One region of the Streptomyces sp. NPDC013157 genome, then DNA from elsewhere that is predicted to be linked to it. Evidence: riboswitches for the same ligand, from Rfam matches in the RefSeq annotation. Region 1 holds a riboswitch; each other region holds the start of a gene.
The links. A riboswitch is a leader RNA that binds a small molecule or an ion and turns the genes downstream of it on or off. The one in region 1 is predicted to bind S-adenosylmethionine.
Positions count from the first base shown of each region.

Region 2: linked by a shared signal. The riboswitch ahead of thrC (threonine synthase) and the one ahead of ACFY6U_RS23915 (amino acid ABC transporter permease) in region 1 are both predicted to bind S-adenosylmethionine.
Region 3: linked by a shared signal. The riboswitch ahead of ACFY6U_RS14370 (aminotransferase class V-fold PLP-dependent enzyme) and the one ahead of ACFY6U_RS23915 (amino acid ABC transporter permease) in region 1 are both predicted to bind S-adenosylmethionine.
Region 4: linked by a shared signal. The riboswitch ahead of ACFY6U_RS07600 (putative leader peptide) and the one ahead of ACFY6U_RS23915 (amino acid ABC transporter permease) in region 1 are both predicted to bind S-adenosylmethionine.

Region 1 is NZ_JBIBAK010000008.1:62,113-66,264, forward strand. It holds gene ACFY6U_RS23905 (hypothetical protein) at 5-136, shown strand; gene ACFY6U_RS23910 (glutathione S-transferase C-terminal domain-containing protein) at 264-1,136, shown strand; SAM riboswitch class IV at 1,214-1,337, shown strand; gene ACFY6U_RS23915 (amino acid ABC transporter permease) at 1,726-2,709, shown strand; gene ACFY6U_RS23920 (amino acid ABC transporter ATP-binding protein) at 2,706-3,494, shown strand; gene ACFY6U_RS23925 (transporter substrate-binding domain-containing protein) at 3,562-4,152, shown strand, end outside.
Region 2 is NZ_JBIBAK010000009.1:226,849-231,000, reverse strand. It holds gene ACFY6U_RS26625 (trehalose-6-phosphate synthase) at 1-444, opposite strand, end outside; gene ACFY6U_RS26620 (glucosyl-3-phosphoglycerate synthase) at 539-1,483, opposite strand; SAM riboswitch class I at 1,641-1,802, shown strand; gene thrC (threonine synthase) at 1,821-3,104, shown strand; gene ACFY6U_RS26610 (ubiquitin-like small modifier protein 1) at 3,148-3,423, shown strand; gene ACFY6U_RS26605 (cold-shock protein) at 3,892-4,098, shown strand.
Region 3 is NZ_JBIBAK010000004.1:233,847-237,998, forward strand. It holds gene trpD (anthranilate phosphoribosyltransferase) at 138-1,202, shown strand; SAM riboswitch class IV at 1,397-1,513, shown strand; gene ACFY6U_RS14370 (aminotransferase class V-fold PLP-dependent enzyme) at 1,674-3,035, shown strand; gene ACFY6U_RS14375 (Lrp/AsnC family transcriptional regulator) at 3,212-3,493, opposite strand; gene ACFY6U_RS14380 (rhomboid family intramembrane serine protease) at 3,490-4,152, opposite strand, start outside.
Region 4 is NZ_JBIBAK010000002.1:492,393-496,544, reverse strand. It holds gene ACFY6U_RS07605 (ABC transporter substrate-binding protein) at 4-1,623, opposite strand; gene ACFY6U_RS07600 (putative leader peptide) at 1,844-1,960, opposite strand; SAM riboswitch class IV at 1,995-2,108, opposite strand; gene ACFY6U_RS07595 (hypothetical protein) at 2,806-3,396, shown strand; partial or broken gene ACFY6U_RS07590 (2OG-Fe(II) oxygenase family protein) at 3,458-3,925, shown strand; gene ACFY6U_RS07585 (DUF427 domain-containing protein) at 4,150-4,152, shown strand, end outside.

The DNA.
Region 1 (4,152 bases):
AAAGATGGGTCGCCTGCGCACGCTCACCGGCAGACAGCGCCGTGAGAGCCCCGCGCCCTGGACGGCCCCCCTGCTCACCTCCCGCCGCCACATCGACCTGCTGCGGATGTGCGGCGCCACCGGCCGCAGAGACTGAGCGCCCGGTCCCGGCCGTACGAGCCGGGCGCCCGTCCGCCGGGACGCGCCACGGCCCACCGACAACCCACCGACGAACGCTTCCGCCGCGCGTACGTCCGCGCGCCCGCCCGCCCCCGGGGAGACGCATGTCCATCACTCCACTCGCCGCCCTGCCGTCCGTCCGCACCGCCCCCGGCTTCCGGGGCCGTATCGGCCGCGACGCGCGCAGCGGCCACTACGCCGTGCCGCGCCGCTACCGGCTGCACCTGTCCACCGCCTGTCCCGACGGCCTCCGGATCGCCGTCGGGCACAGCCTGCTGGCCCTGGACGACTGTTGTCCGGTCACCTTCCTGCCCGCCGTCCCGGACTGTCCCGACGGCAGCCACGCGGTGCTGCGCCCGCTGTACGAGGCCAGCGCGCACCGCTACTCGGGACCGGCCCTCGCACCGGTGTTCAGCGACGGGTGGTCCGGCAGGATCGTCAGCACCCACAGCCGGGACATCCTGCGCGACCTGGACCAGCACTTCGGCGACGGCGTCGCCCGGCTCTACCCGTGCGGCGCCGAGGCCGAGATCGAGGCCGTCGAGCGGCTGTGCGCCGAGGACATCGAACAGGCCGCCCAGTGCGCCGGCCGCGAGGGCGGTGACCCGGAGGCGCTGGAGCTGCTGCTCGCCACCCTGGACGGGCTGGAGCGCCGGCTGACCGGGGTGGAGTTCCTGGTCGGCGGGCAACTCACCGCCGCCGACATCGAGTTGTGGGTGGCCCTGGTGCAACTCGACACCGTGCACCGCAACCACCTGGACGCCGCCGCCGTGCACGCCATCGCCGGCCACCCGGCGCTGTGGGCCTACGCCCGCCGGCTGGCCGCCCACCCGGCCTTCGGCACCCACCTCGACCTCGACGGCATCGCCCGCCGCCACCACGGCCGTTGCCAGGGCCTGGAAGCCGCCGGCGCGGCCGTCCAGATCCTGGACTGGGCGGGCCACGCGGCAGACGTCCCCCGCGGTCCTCGCAGGTGAGAGCGGCCTGAACCGTTTCGCCAGTCGGACAGGCGTTGACATTCGTTTGGCCAACTGCGTTACTTACGGACCAGAACGGTCATGAGCGTCAGCGTCAAGCCCTGGCTTGCTGACCGGCAACCCTCGCACCGCGGTGGGGTGCCCCAGGTGACGACCGGACCGACGACGTTTCGGCAAGCGACGATTCGGTAAGCGCGAGTGCCCCTCGGGGCCGGCACGACAGTGACAGGTGACGGACATGTACGCAGCTCCCAGGACGGCCCAGCGCCGCGCCGAGGGCTGCGTACGCCCGTACCCGAGCCCCCTCGTCGCCGACCGCGCCGTCGACCTGCTCCGTGTCAACAGCGCCCTGTGTAGCGCGTGTACCGCCCCGGGCTGTGCCCGCTGTCGGGTCTGACCAGGCTCTTCCGCCGGTTCCCCGCAGTTCCGCACCCCAGCGTCCCCGTCGAAACACCGGCCGTCCGGTGTGCCGCCGTCCGCCCAGCCCCCGTGCCCGCGCGCCCCCGCGCACCGAACCGTGCCCGAACACGGCCCGGTGCGCGGCCCCCGCCGTGGGACACGTGGGTGTCCGACTCCGCCGGAGCCCGCCATGAGTGAACCCCCAGGCGCCACGATCGCCGCCCCCGAGGCACCGCCCGCTGCCGATGAGCCGTCAAAACCCCTCTCCGCACAGCGTGTTCTGCCGCTGCGCAGGCCGGGACGGTGGATCGCCACCGCCGTCGTCCTGGTCCTGGCCGCCCAGTTCGTGCACGGACTGGTGTCCAACCCCTTCTACCAGTGGGACCGTTTCGGCTACTGGTTCCTACGGCCGAACATCCTCGACGGGCTGCTCATCACCCTCGAAGTCACCGCCTACAGCGCGGTGCTGGGCCTCCTCGGCGGCATCCTGCTCGCCCTGGCCCGGCTGTCGAAGAGCCCGGTGCTGCGCGCCGTCAGCTGGACCTACGTGTGGGCGCTGCGCTCCATCCCGCTCATCGTGGTCCTGCTCTTCCTCTACAACTTCAGCGCCCTCTACAAGACGCTGAGTCTCGGCGTCCCCTTCGGGCCGGCCTTCTTCTCCTTCGACGAGTCGAAGCTCGCCACCGACATGGTGATCGCCGTGCTCGGCCTCAGTCTCAACGAGGCGGCCTACGCGGCCGAGGTGGTGCGCGGCGGCATCCTCTCCGTGGACCAGGGACAGCACGAGGCGGCCGCCGCACTCGGCCTTCCGAAGGGCTACCAGTTCCGGAAGATCGTCTTCCCGCAGGCGCTGCGCTCGATCATCCCGAACTACGTCAACCAGCTGATCGGCCTGATCAAGGGCACCTCGCTGGTCTTCTACGTCTCGCTGCTCGACCTGTTCGGCTCCGCACAGACCATGGGCTCCACCTACCCCGGCGACATCGTGCCGCTGCTGCTGGTGGTGACCGTCTGGTACCTGATCCTCACGAGCGTGGTCTCCGTGATCCAGTTCTACGTCGAGCGGTACTACGCCCGGGGTGCCGCGCGCACCCTGCCGCCGACGCCCCTGCAGAAACTGCGGGCCGGGCTCGGTGACCTGCGCGCCCGAATCCGCCGGGAGGCCGCCGTATGACCACCACCGACACCCTGGAGACGGCCCCGGCCTCCCTGGAGATCCACGACGTCCACAAGTGGTACGGCGCCCACCGCGTGCTCGACGGCGTCGACCTGACCGTACGGCCCGGCGAGGTCACCGTCATCCTCGGCCCGTCCGGCTCAGGCAAGTCCACTCTCCTCAGGGTCATCAACCACCTGGAGAAGCCCGAGATCGGCCACGTCAGCGTCAACGGCGAGCTGATCGGGGTCAAGCGGCAGGGCGAGCGGCTCAAGGAGCTGAGCGAGCGCGACATCCTGGCCCAGCGCGGCCGGATCGGCTTCGTCTTCCAGAACTTCAACCTCTTCCCGCATCTGACCGTCCTCGACAACGTGGCGGCGGCCCCCGTCGCCACCGGAAAGCTGGCCAAGCCCGAGGCGCAGGCGCTGGCCAAGGAACTCCTCGAACGCGTCGGCCTCGGCGAACGGATCGGCGCCTATCCGCGGCAGCTGTCCGGCGGCCAGCAGCAGCGCGTCGCCATCGCCCGCGCGCTCGCCCTGCGTCCCGGTGTGATCCTCTTCGACGAGCCCACCTCGGCCCTGGACCCGGAACTCGTCGGCGAGGTCCTCGCGGTCATCAAGGACCTGGCGACCAGCGGCACCACGCTCGTCATCGTCACCCACGAGATCGGCTTCGCCCGCGAGATCGCCGACCGGGTGGTCTTCATCGACGGCGGCAGGATCGTCGAACAGGGCCCGCCCTCCGAGGTTCTCGACAAGCCGCAGAACGAGCGGACCAGGGACTTTCTGAGCAAGGTCCTCTGACCTCCCACCGCACCCCTCGACTTCCCCCCACGCCACCCTCCATCACCTGCAGCGACAAGGAACGGCCATGTCTACCCACATCACCCGACGCAGCCTGATCAGAGGCATCACCGCGGCCACCGCCGTCGCCTCCCTCGCCACCGGGCTCGCCGCCTGCGGGGGCAACAGCGACGCGGCCACCACCACCGACAGCACCAAGTCCGGCACGGTCGTCGTCGGCCGGGTCTCCAACGGCGCCGCCACCCAGACCACCATCAAGGTCTCCGAGGTCAAGTCCATCAGCGCCGAGCTGCCCGCCGCCCTCAAGAAGAGCGGCACGCTGGAGATCGGCATCGGCGCCCTGCCCGCCGGGTTCCCGCCGCTGGCGTACGTCGGCGACGACCAGAAGACCCTCACCGGCTCCGAGCCCGACCTCGGCCGGCTGGTCGCCGCGGTCTTCGGACTCAAGGCCGAGGTCAAGAACTCCACCTGGGAGAACCTCTTCGTCGGCATCGACAGCGGCAAGGTCGACGTGGCCTTCTCCAACGTCACCGACACCGAGGAGCGCAAGAAGAAGTACGAGTTCGCCTCCTACCGGCAGGACAACCTCGCCTTCATCGTGCCGAAGAAGAGCACCTGGAACTTCGACGGCAACTACGAGAACCTCGCCGGCAAGACG
Region 2 (4,152 bases), on a different contig from region 1:
GCCCGCCTCCTGCGCCAGCGCTTGCGCGAAGGCGCGGTTGTAGGCCTGGTACGAACCCCACTGCCGCCGGAACTCCGCGTCGAAGACCGGCTCCAGCGGGGTCTGGTAGAGCATGTGGTGGACGAACCAGAGGACCGAGTTCGCGATGCCGTTGTACGCGTCGGCGAAGACGTCCGCGTCGATGTCGAGCATCCGGACCTGCTGCCCGCCGGTCTCCCCGGCCGGCAGCCTGCCGCCCTCGGCCCGCCGCACCGCCTCCCGGTCACCGTCGCCCAGTGCCGCGCACACCCACACCGCGTTCGCGTCCGGCCCGATGGCCGACAGCCCTGAGACCAGCCCGCCGCCGCCCCGTTTGGCGTGCAGCGAACCGTCTTCGCGCAGCTCGTACGAGACCGGGCCGCGGTTCGAGGCGACCAGCACCTCGGCACCGCCGGTGGAAGCCATGGGGGAAGCCATACGCCACAACCTAGCCCGGCCCGTAAACGCTCAAACGTACGGCCGCGCCCGACGCGCCGCCGTATACGGCCGTACGGCGAAGTCACGCCACCTTGCGCTCGGCGTACTCCGTGATCTCCACCATCGGCGGCCGTTCCTCCGTGTCCACCGAGTACGTGCGCGGTTCGAAGCCGTCCTCGCCCCGTTCGAACTGGGTGAGGGAGGGGCGGATCAGGTGGCCGCGGGCCAGCCGGAGCTGGGCCGTGCGGTAGATCGCGGCGGACATCCGGCCGAGGGCCTGGCCGTCCTGGTGGCGGTGCTTGCGGACGCCGACGTCGACCTGGGCGAGGGCGTCGAGGCCGACCAGGTGCAGGGCGTCGACCAGCATGCCGAGCTCCACGCCGTAGCCGACCGGGAAGGGGAGCTGCTCCAGCAGCGAGCGGCGGGCCGCGTACTCGCCGCCGAGCGGCTGGACGAAGCCGGCCAGCTGGGGCCAGTGCATGTTCAGCAGCGGACGGGCCATCAGCTCGGTGACCCGGCCGCCCTGTCCGGCGGCGCCGCCGAGCGGGCGGTCGTACATCGCCTTGACCAGGTCGACGTCCGGGTCGGTGAGGAGCGGGCCGACGATGCCGGTGACGAAGTCGGAGGAGAACTCCCGCAGGTCGGCGTCGACGAAGCAGACGATGTCCCCGGTGGTGACCAGGAGGGAGCGCCAGAGGACCTCGCCCTTGCCGGGTACGGCGGGGATGCGGGGCAGGATCGCGTCGCGGTGCACGACGCGGGCGCCGGCCGCCGCGGCGACGGCCGCCGTGCGGTCGGTGGAGCCGGAGTCGACGACCACGATCTCGTCGACGAGCGGCACCTGCTGCATGAGGTCGTGGCGGATGATCGCGACGATGTCGCCGACGGTCTCCTCCTCGTTGAGCGCGGGCAGCACGACGCTGACCGTCTGCCCGGAGGACCGTTTGGCGGCCATGATCCGGTGCAGCGGACGATCGGATACGGACCAGGAGCGGGTGGCCAGCCAGCGCTCGACTTCTTCCAGCACGGTCAGCGGCTCCTCACTGTCACGGCCACACGACGACGTGTGATCCATCTCGCGTTACGGACGACTCTCTCAACTGTCCTGGCCTTCGGTTACAGTCTTGAACAACGCCGATGACCATCGCATGTCCTGGGGTCACCCGGCGTCGACAACCGCATACCGCTCATCCAGAGGGGCAGAGGGATACGGCCCGTTGAAGCCCCGGCAACCCTCCAGTCGGTTCTCGTAGATCGCCGATCAGTGTCGATCGTCCGCGAGGCTCCCGGCTAGGGAAGGTGCCAAATCCGTCTCACGGCGAGATGCGTCGTGAGGAAGATGAGGAGAAAGGGCCTCGCCTCACATGGCTGTGCAGACTGTTGCAAGCACCACGGATTCCACCGTCGACCTCGGCCCCGCCGCAGCCCTCAGCTGCCGCGAGTGCGGTCACCGCGTGCCGCTCGGCCCGGTGTTCGCCTGCGAGGAGTGTTTCGGCCCGCTGGAGATCGCGTACGACTTCTCGGCGTACGACACCGAGGAGCTGCGGAAGCGGATCGAAGCGGGTCCCGCGAACATCTGGCGCTACGCGCCACTGCTGCCCGTCCCCGCGGACGTGGCGACCAAGCCGAACATCAACCCCGGCTGGACCAAGCTCGTCAAGGCCGACAACCTGGCCCGTGAGCTCGGGGTGACCGGCGGGCTGTACGTGAAGGACGACTCCGGCAACCCGACGCACTCCTTCAAGGACCGCGTCGTCGCCCAGGCCGTCGAGGCCGCCCGCGCCTTCGGCTACACCACCCTCTCCTGCTCCTCCACCGGCAACCTGGCCGGCGCGGTCGGCGCCGCCGCCGCCCGGGCCGGCTTCCGCTCCTGCGTGTTCATCCCGCACGACCTGGAGCAGGGCAAGGTCGTCATGGCCGCGATCTACGGCGGCGAGCTCGTCGGCATCGAGGGCAACTACGACGACGTGAACCGTTTCTGCTCCGAGCTGATCGGCGACTCGGCCGGCGAGGGCTGGGGCTTCGTCAACGTCAACCTGCGGCCGTACTACGCGGAGGGCTCCAAGACCCTGGCGTACGAGATCTGCGAGCAGCTCGGCTGGGAGATCCCGGACCAGCTGGTCATCCCGATCGCCTCCGGCTCGCAGCTCACGAAGATCGACAAGGGTCTGCAGGAGCTGATCAAGCTCGGGCTCGTCGAGGACAAGCCGTACAAGATCTTCGGTGCCCAGGCCGAGGGGTGCTCGCCGGTGTCGGTGGCCTACAAGGAGGGCCACGATGTGGTCCGCCCGCAGAAGCCGAACACCATCGCCAAGTCCCTCGCCATCGGCAACCCGGCCGACGGGCCGTACGTCCTCGACATCGCGCGGCGCACCGGCGGCGCGGTGGAGGACGTCACCGACGAGCAGGTCGTCGACGCCATCAAGCTGCTCGCGCGGACCGAGGGAATCTTTGCGGAAACCGCCGGCGGGGTGACGGTTGGAGTCACCAAAAAGCTCATTGAGAATGGGTTGATTGATCCGGCGAAGTCGGTCGTTGTACTCAACACTGGTGATGGGCTGAAGACGCTGGACGCAGTGGCGGGGACTGGACTCACCGCGACCATTCGCCCGAATCTGGAGTCTTTCCGCGAGGCCGGGCTCGCCTGAGTCCCCCGAGAAATAGGGCGTTGCCCAGACCGGAGGTAAAAACGTGAGCGTCACCGTTCGCATCCCCACCATCCTGCGCACCTACACCGGTGGTCAGGCCGAAGTCGCCGCCGAGGGCGCCACTCTCGGCGAGGTCATCTCGGACCTGGAGAAGAACCACACCGGGATCTCCGCGCGGGTTCTCGACGACCAGGGCAAGCTGCGCCGGTTCGTCAACGTGTACGTCAATGACGACGACGTCCGCTTCGAGCAGGGCCTGGAGACCGCCACCCCGGACGGGGCCGGCGTCTCCATCATCCCGGCCGTCGCGGGCGGCTGACCTGCCGACCTGCTTGACAGGCTGATCGAATGACCGAACATTACCTTCGGTAACGCCGATCACCGACTGTTCATCTGATTGCCCCCTCCGTGAGAGAAGCGGAGGGGGCAATTCTGTGTGGTTGAGCGCGGTAGAGTTGGGGAACACGGTCCCGATCTCCAGGTCGGGAGCCCCGTATTCGATACCGCGAGCCCGACAAGAAGTAGCCAAAGTGTGCGGGTTATATGCGGCTTTTGTGGCCTTTATGGGGTCCGACTTGCCCTGAATTCGGCCGAATTCTTGCTACATTCCGGACCCCTTCCGTCCAGAATTCTCGTCCGATTGACCTGTTGCAGACGGCAGTTGGACAGATACATTCAGCCGCGGTCGACGCGTTCCGGCGCACGCCCCCAACCAATGGGGGGTGAGGTCTGACCCGGATCCGCGAAGTGTGGATCTGTGCAAGGGCCAGTAATAGGGGAGTTAGGCATGGCTCAGGGCACCGTCAAGTGGTTCAACGCGGAGAAGGGGTACGGCTTCATCGCGGTCGACGGTGGTGCGGATGTTTTCGTCCACTACAGCGCGATTCAGATGGACGGCTACCGCACCCTGGAAGAGGGTCAGCGGGTCGATTTCGAGATCTCGCAGGGCCAGAAGGGGCCGCAGGCGGACATGGTCCGGCTGGCGACCGGCTGAAGCACGCGCCGACTGACAGCGACGTTCTTCTGTACTTCTTCGAAGGGCTCGTGC
Region 3 (4,152 bases), on a different contig from region 1:
GGGCCCCCGTCCGGATGGGCCCCCGGTCCGAGTTTGTTCGAGGACCAGGGGAGGACGGGGGCCCTTCGCGGTGCCCGGAGCTGGATAGGGTAGGCCCTGAAACCTGTTGTTCCCGTACGACGATCAGGAGCGGCCTCATGAGCGCTGTGACCCCCGCTGGAGGCGACACCGCGGCGGGCCGTTCCTGGCCCGAGGTACTGAACGCGCTGCTGTACGGCCAGGACCAGAGCGCCGACGCGACGGCCTGGGCGATGGACCAGATCATGCGCGGCCAGGCCACCGACGCCCAGATCGCCGGCTTCGTCGTCGCCCTGCGGTCCAAAGGCGAGACCGTCGAGGAGATCAACGGGCTCGTCCGCACGATGTACGAGCACGCCAACGTCATCGAGGTGCCGGGCCGCACCGTCGACATCGTCGGCACCGGGGGCGACGGCGCGAAGACGGTGAACATCTCCACGATGTCGGCGCTCGTGGTGGCCGGCACCGGCGCGAAGGTCGTCAAGCACGGCAACCGCGCGGCCTCCTCCGCGTCCGGGGCCTCCGACGTCCTGGAGAAGCTCGGCGTCAACCTCGACCTGACCCCGCAGCGGGTCGCCGAGGTCGCCGAGGAGGCCGGCATCACCTTCTGCTTCGCCATCAAGTTCCACCCGGCGCTGCGCCACGCGGGCGCCGCCCGCGGCCAGCTGGGCATCCGCACGGTCTTCAACATCCTCGGCCCGCTGACCAACCCCGCACGGGTGCGGGCCCAGGCGGTCGGCGTCGCGGACCCCCGCATGGCCCCCGTCGTCGCGGGCGTCTTCGCCGAACGCGGCCACTCCTCCCTCGTCTTCCGCGGCGACGACGGCCTCGACGAACTGACGACGACCGCCACGTCCCGCGTCTGGACCGTCCGGGACGGCAAGGTCACGGAGGAGACCTTCGACCCCCGTGACGTCGGCATCGACCTGGTCCCCGTGGAGGCGCTGCGGGGCGGTGACCCGTCGTACAACGCGGAGGTCGCCCGCCGCCTCCTGGACGGCGAGCGGGGCCCGGTGCGGGACGCGGTGCTGCTGAACTCGGCGGCGGCGCTGGTGGCCCTGGACCCGGGCACAGGGTCGCTGGCAGAGCAGCTCCGCGCCGGCATGGACAGGGCGGCGCACTCGATCGACTCGGGTGCGGCCAAGCAGGTCCTGGAGCGCTGGGCGGCGGCGACGCACAAGTAGGGCGCCGGTCCAGAGGGCTGGGTGGGGTCCGCACCGCCGGGCTCCACCGTCGTGGCCGACGGCCGTTGCGGACCGGCGGTGCGCAACCACATACGGCCTCTCCGGCGGTGCCGAACTGTCCGCAGCCCCCGCTCCGTCCCGTCATCCGGACTGGAGTTGCGCGGCTGCGATCACTTCCCATAAGTTTCTTTCCAGGTCATGAGTGACAGTCATGAGGCCCCGGCCGACTGTCCGGCAACCCTCCGTCCGTGGCGGGGTGCCCCGGGTGAAGACCAGGCCGTGGGCAGCGAGGTCCACGGCAAGCGCGGACCCCTCGAACCACCAGGGGTCCTGGTCGTCGAGGAGCCTTCCGTGAGCAAGCGAATGCGATAGGGCCGCAGAGCCCCGCCTCCGCACACCCTTTTCCCCTGCCGCTGCTTGAGCGCATCCGCTCGCACGGCGGATCCCACCTGCTCACACGGGAGTTCACCCATGTCCGTCTCCACCGCTGCCTCCGTCCAGTCCGTTTGTGCCCCCCTGCCCGTTCTGGGCCGTGATGTCACCGTCCCGCTCGTCACCGGCGGCGAGGTCACCTATGCCGCCCTCGACTACGCGGCCAGCGCCCCCGCCCTGCAGCGGGTCTGGGACGACGTGGCGGCGTACGCGCCCTACTACGGCAGCGTCCACCGCGGCGCCGGCTACCTCTCCCAGCTCTCCACGGACCTCTTCGAGAACGCCCGCCGGACCGTCGCCGAGTTCCTCGACTGCCGCCCCGACGACCAGCTGGTCTTCACCCGTTCGACGACGGACTCCCTGAACCTCCTGGCCCGTGCCCTCCCCGCCGACTGCCAGGTCTTCGTCTTCGAGACCGAGCACCACGCCTCCCTGCTGCCGTGGCAGGACGCCCGTGTCACCTACCTCGACGCGCCCCGCACCCCGCGCCAGGCCGTCGAGACCCTGGAACGCGCCCTCGCCGACCGCGACCCCTACGGTCCGGCCCTGGTCTGCGTGACCGGCGCGTCCAACGTCACCGGCGAGCTGTGGCCCGTACGGGAGCTCGCGGCCGCCGCGCACGCGCACGGCGCCCGGATCGTCCTGGACGCCGCCCAGCTGGCTCCGCACCACCCCGTCTCGGTCCGGGACCTGGGCGTCGACTGGGTCGCCTTCTCCGGCCACAAGCTGTACGCCCCCTTCGGCTCCGGCGTCCTGGCCGGCCGCGCCGACTGGCTGCAGGCCGCCGAGCCGTACCTCGCGGGCGGCGGCGCCAGCCGCAAGGTCACCCGGCGCGAGGACGGGGGAGTGGCCGTGGAGTGGCACGAGAGCGCCGCGCGGCACGAGGCCGGGTCGCCCAACGTCATCGGCGCCTACTCCATCGCCGCCGCCTGCAAGGCGCTCACCGAGGCCGGCTTCGACACGCTGGTCGCCCGCGAGCAGCACCTGATCGAGAAGGTGCGGGCGGGCCTGGCCGGGGTACCCGACGTCCGGGTCCTCTCCCTCTTCGGCGACGACGCCCCCCGCGTCGGCGTGATCAGCTTCGTGGTGGACGGCTGGAACAGCTCCCACTTCGCCGCCGCGCTCTCCGCCGAGTACGGCATCGGCGTCCGCGACGGCCTCTTCTGCGCCCACCCGCTGGTCAGGACCCTGCTGGGCTCCGACCCGCAGACCCAGGGCGAGTGCGGGGCGCCGGAGGCGGCACCGGGCGAGAAGTCCCTCAACGCGATCCGGGTGAGCTTCGGGGCGGGGACGCCGGACGAGCACGTGGAGCGCTTCGTGACGGCGGTACGGGAACTTGTGACCGACGGTGCGAAGTGGTCGTACCGCACGGAAGAGGGCCGCTGCGTCCCGGCGGTGTGATCAGCGCCCCGCCAGGGGCGCGGGGAACTGCGCGCTCAGCCCCCACCGGCCGGCAGCCGGGCACGAAGCGCATTGGCCCCCCGCGGCTCCGTCGTGGCTGGTCGCGCGGTTCCTCCCCCAGCCTTCGGCCGGGGGTACCCCCAGCGCCCCTTACGGGGCGCTGCAGTCGGCGGCGCTCAGCTGTCAAGGCCGATCGCGAACGCCGCCTCCAGGTCGTGCTGGGAGTACGTGCGGAACGCGACGTGCGTGTCCGTGGCCTCCACGCCGGGGATCTTGCTGATGGAGCCGGGGATGACGTCGGCCAGATCCTCGTGCTGCTGCACCCGGACCATGGCGATGAGGTCGTACGTGCCGGTGACGGAGAAGACCTCGCTGACGCTGTCCAGCGCGGCGATCCGTTCCGCGATCTCGGGGATCCGGTCCACGCTGGTCTTGATGAGGACGATCGCGGTGATCACGGCTGGTTCTCTCCCTCGGGTGCCGGAGCTGGGGCGACCTTCACTTTAGTCGTACGGCCGTACCGCACCCACGCGTAGCCGAACCCGAGTCCGAAGCCGACCAGGTGGGCGAGGTAGGCCACGCCGGGGCCGGAGGAGGCCTGGTTCAGGGCCAGCCACTGGAGGGCCGCCCAGAAGGGGAGGACCACCCAGGCCGGGAAGCGGAGCGGGAGGAAGAAGAGGAAGGGGAGGAGACTGGTCACGCGGGCGCTGGGGAACAGGTACAGGAACGCTCCGAGGACCGCCGAGATCGCCCCGGACGCGCCCACCAGCGACTGCTGGGACGTGGCGTTGGCGGCCGCGTAGCCGAGCAGCGCGAGATAGCCGCAGCCGACGTAGAAGAGAGTGAACTCCACGCGGCCCATCCGTTCCTCGGTCATCGCCCCGAAGACGAAGAGGAAGAGCATGTTGCCGAGCAGGTGCACCCAGCTGCCGTGGATGAACAGCGCCGTGGCCGGGGTGAGCGCCTCCCGCACCGGACCGTCGAACAGGTCGGCGGGAACCACCCCCCAGTGCCGGAAATACGCCCGCTGGGCGGTCGCGAGGGCCTCTCCGGTGCCGTAGGACGGGGTGAAGCCGGAGGCGGGGCCGAGTACGAAGATCAGGCAGCACACGGCGAT
Region 4 (4,152 bases), on a different contig from region 1:
CGGCTACCCGATCCAGGTGTCGTGCAGCTGGACGCGGCTGCCGGAGTCGAATTCGAGATCGTGCACCTTCTTCGAGACGCCGAGCTGGGTCTGGAGCTCCACCACCGGCACGTTGTACGCGTTCTGCACGATCAGCTGCTGCGCCTCCGCCACCAGCTGCTCGCGCTTCGCGGGGTCCGTGGTCGCGGCCTGCGCGGACAGTGCCGTGTCCAGCGAACTGGCGGGCAGGTGGTAGAAGTTGCCCAGCTGGGAGGAGAAGGAGCTGCGCAGGATGTCCGGGTCGGCGCGGGTCACGTTCCCCCACACCACGTCGAAGTCACCCGACTGGAGCGTGGTGGCGAACTGGGTGACCGGGAGCTGCTTGAGCACCACGTCGATCCCGACGGCCTTGAGCTGCTGCTGGACGAGTTCCAGCGCGGGCTGGTTGGTGGCCGCGTTGGGGAACCAGCTGATGGTCAGGGTCAGCTTCTTGCCGTCCTTGGCGCGGATGCCGTCGCCGGCCGCCTTCCAACCGGCGGCATCCAGCAGCGACTTCGCCTTGGCCGTGTCGAGTGCGAGGTCCGAGGAGAGATCGGTGTAGTCGGGCGTGGTGTGCGCCAGGATGCTGGTCGCCGGCCGGGTGCCGGTCGGGAAGACCGTGTCGGCGATCTGATTCCGGTCGATGGCGGCCGAGATCGCCTGACGGACCTTCGCGTCCTTCAGCAGGGGCCGGGAGTTGTTCAGCCCGAGACCGAACACCACACCGGGGTTGGCCCGGCTCTGGAGGGTGACCTGGCCGCCCTTGAGGGCCGCCTCGTTGGCCTTGCCGACGCTGCTGATCGCGTCCACCTGCCCGGACTGGAGACTGCCGGCCCGCACCCCTGCCTCGGGCACGACCTTGAACACCAGCTTGTCCAGGTAGGCCTCGCCCTTCTTCGACCACAGCGAGGAACCCCAGTCGTACCCGGTGCGCCTGTCCAGGGTGATCGACTGGTTCTGCACGTACTGCTTGAGCACGAACGGCCCGGACCCGACCACCCCGTCGCTGCACTTCTGCTGCGGGCTCTTCTTGACGCTCGCCGAGGACTCGATCCCCAGCGAGTGGGTCGAAGTCGCCTGGAGGAACTGGGCGTTGGGCTGCTTGAAGGACACCTTGACGGTGAGCGGGGCGACCACCGTGGTGCTCTTGACGCCGCTGAGATAGCCCTCGGCGAGGGTGCCCAGGGCGCCGAGGTTCGGCACCGCGTCGAAGTTGTCCTTGACCACCTGCGCGGTCAGCTTCGAGCCGTCGCTGAAGGTGACGCCCGACCGCAGGTGGAACGTGAACGTCGTCGCGTCGGCGCTGATGTCCCAGCTCTTGGCGAGCCATGGCACGATCTTGCCGGTCTTCGGGTCCTGGTCGGTGAGGGAGTCCACGATCTGGCGCACCGAGTAGATGGTGTCGTTGCTGCCGACCTGCTGCGGGTCCACGCAGCCGGCGTCGGATCCCACCGCGAAGGTCAGGGTGCCGCCGGACTTCGCCTGGCCGCTTCCGCCGCCGGAGCCGTCGTCGCCCGAACCGCACGCGGTCAGCAGGACGCTGGTGGTCAGGAGCGCGGCCAGGGGCGCCCATCGGGAAGGTCTGAAATCCGGAAGTGCAGTCACGGAGGGCTTTCTCCTACTCGTGTCACCGGGGCACGACCGCGCACGGATGTGCGCAGGCATGACGGTGTGTGCGGCCCGGGCGGATCGACTCCGGCCGGGGATGCGCTGTGCAGACAGGGAGTTGGCATGCGGACGACACCGGGAACCGGTGGCGAGCGGGAAGGGCGGCGCGCAGGGGCCGGGGCCGGTGACGGACGTCAGCCGGCGGCGGCCGGGCCGGTCAGGCCCGACAGAGGCAGCTGGTCGAGCGCTTCAGATCGATGTGGCGCCGGCGCGAGAGCCGGGAGTACGCCGTGGCGTCGGTGAGGGAGGCAGCAGAGTCGTCGCTGTGCCGCATGCCGAACCTCCCCGTCTCCGGCCCCGGTCACGGGGCCACGCGCTTGCGGGAGTCATCGGTGACCCCGCCGGGCTTTCACCTGGAGCACCCCACCGCGCGGGAGGGTTGCCGGTCAGCGAGCCAGGGCTTGACGCTGACACTCAATGCCGTTGGTGATGCTACGGATCGATTTTGTCGTACGTCAATGCCGCAATGTGACGCCCTGTTCGGGAGAACGGGGTCGTCTCACGTGCCGGGACGGATGGTGGACGCACCTTGTTCCGTGTGCTTTGATCCGGCCATGGAGACCGCAGGTCAGGCACGCACGCTGCTGCTCGACCCGTTCTGGTCGGGCCTCCGCGCCGACCAGTTCGACCAGACCTGTCGCTGACCACTCGCTCCCCGTCGCATCCGCCTCCGCCGCGCCGCGCCCTCACCTGGCTCCGGACCGGCGTCGCAGGCATCCCCCGACGCGCCCGCGTCCAGCCCCCGCCCGCTCGGAAAGAGCCGCATGGTCGTCAACAGCACTGCCACCGGGAGATCACGGACGTCGTCGACACCGCCCGCGCGCTGTGGGACTCCTGGGAGGACGACGCGGTCGTCAAGGACGTCGCCACCGGCCGCTTCCCGGACCCGGTCCGCGTGCACCACATCGATTTCGAGGGCGCCGGCTTCTCGGTGAAGGGCCCCCTGATCACCCCCCGCCCACCGCAGGGACAGCTCGTCGTCCTCGCTCCGGACGCGCTGGACATCGACGAGCGCGCCGACGTGGTCCTGGTGGCCCGCCCACGCCCGCCGACATCGCCGCCCGCGCCGCCACCGCCCGGGAGGCCGGTGCACCCCTGGTCTTCGCGGAGGCGGAGGTGGTGCTCGACACGGCAGTCCCGGCCGCCGACCGGCTGGCCGGACTGGACAGCCTGGCCGCCTGGCCTCGGACCGGCCGGCTGCGCCACGTCGGCTCCCCGGAGGCGCTGACCGAGCTCCTGGCCGAACTCGTGCGGTTCGTCGACGGCGTACGGCTGCACCCGGCCGTCCTCGCCGACGACCTGCCGGTGCTGACCGACCGGGTGCTGCCCGCCCTGGTCACCGCGGGACTCCACCGACCGTCCCGCCCCGGCGACACCCTGCGCACCACGCTCGGCCTGCCCCGCCCCGCCAACCGTTTCGCCGCCACGACGGTGTCGATCAGGCAGTTGGTGCTGGAGGTGGCACCGGGACACCCCGCGTTCGTCGGCACGCCGTCGGCCGTCGCCGACGAGTGGACCCGCTACGTCACCACCCGTGCCGTCGACGGTTTCAACCTCCTGCCGCACCTGCTCCCGTCATCGGTCACCGACGTCGTCGACAAGCTCGTTCCGGAGCTGCAGGCCCGCGGGGTCTACCGCACCGAGTACCGGGGCACGACCCTGCGCGAACACCTGGACCTGCCTCCGCTCACCGGGGCCCAGGCCGACTGAGCGAACGGAGGAGACGGGCCGGGGCCGAGGCGCCACCCCCGGCCGCCGCTGTCCAGCCGCAGTGGCCGTGCCCCGCGCCGTCAGCCGCTCTCGGCCGGTGCCGGTGCCGCGCGCAGCCGGAAGCCGGCTTCGTACCGTCGGAGAAGGTGACACCCTTGCACAGGGTGACCACCCAGGGCGACGCAACGGTCTCTTCCCGGAACACGCCACCCGCTACGCCCACGTCAACGTGTGGCCGCCGCGGGAACCCGGCCTGCGCGCCGCGACCCGGCGCGTGCTGGACGTACCCGCGGAGACCTTCCCGCTCGGCGACGACGTCCACACGACCACGTCGTCAACAACTACCCCAAGTGGCCGTACGACGACGCGTCCGACGACGAGAAGCTCCTCCTGGACCTCCGTACCGATCCGGCCCGACGCCCTCCAGGTGTTCACCGGCACCCTGCTGACCAACTGGACGGTGGGCAGGCTGCGCCCCGGACGGCACCGCGTGGTGGCCGGCGGCACGGCGACGCGCTATTCCTCCGCGGTGTTCGTCCACTCGAGCCTGGACACGGTCGTGGCACCCCTGTCGGCCTTCGCAGACCCGGACGGCTCCGACTTCGAACCCGTGTCGGTGTGGGAGCGTGCCCCGTGGCAACGTCGAGGAGTACCTGCGGATCGTCGGCCGCCCCGAGCAGCTCGCGGCCTGGCGGGAGAGCCGCCCCTACGTCGCCGAAGTCACCGCGTGAACCAGCCGAAGGAGAGCCGCCCATG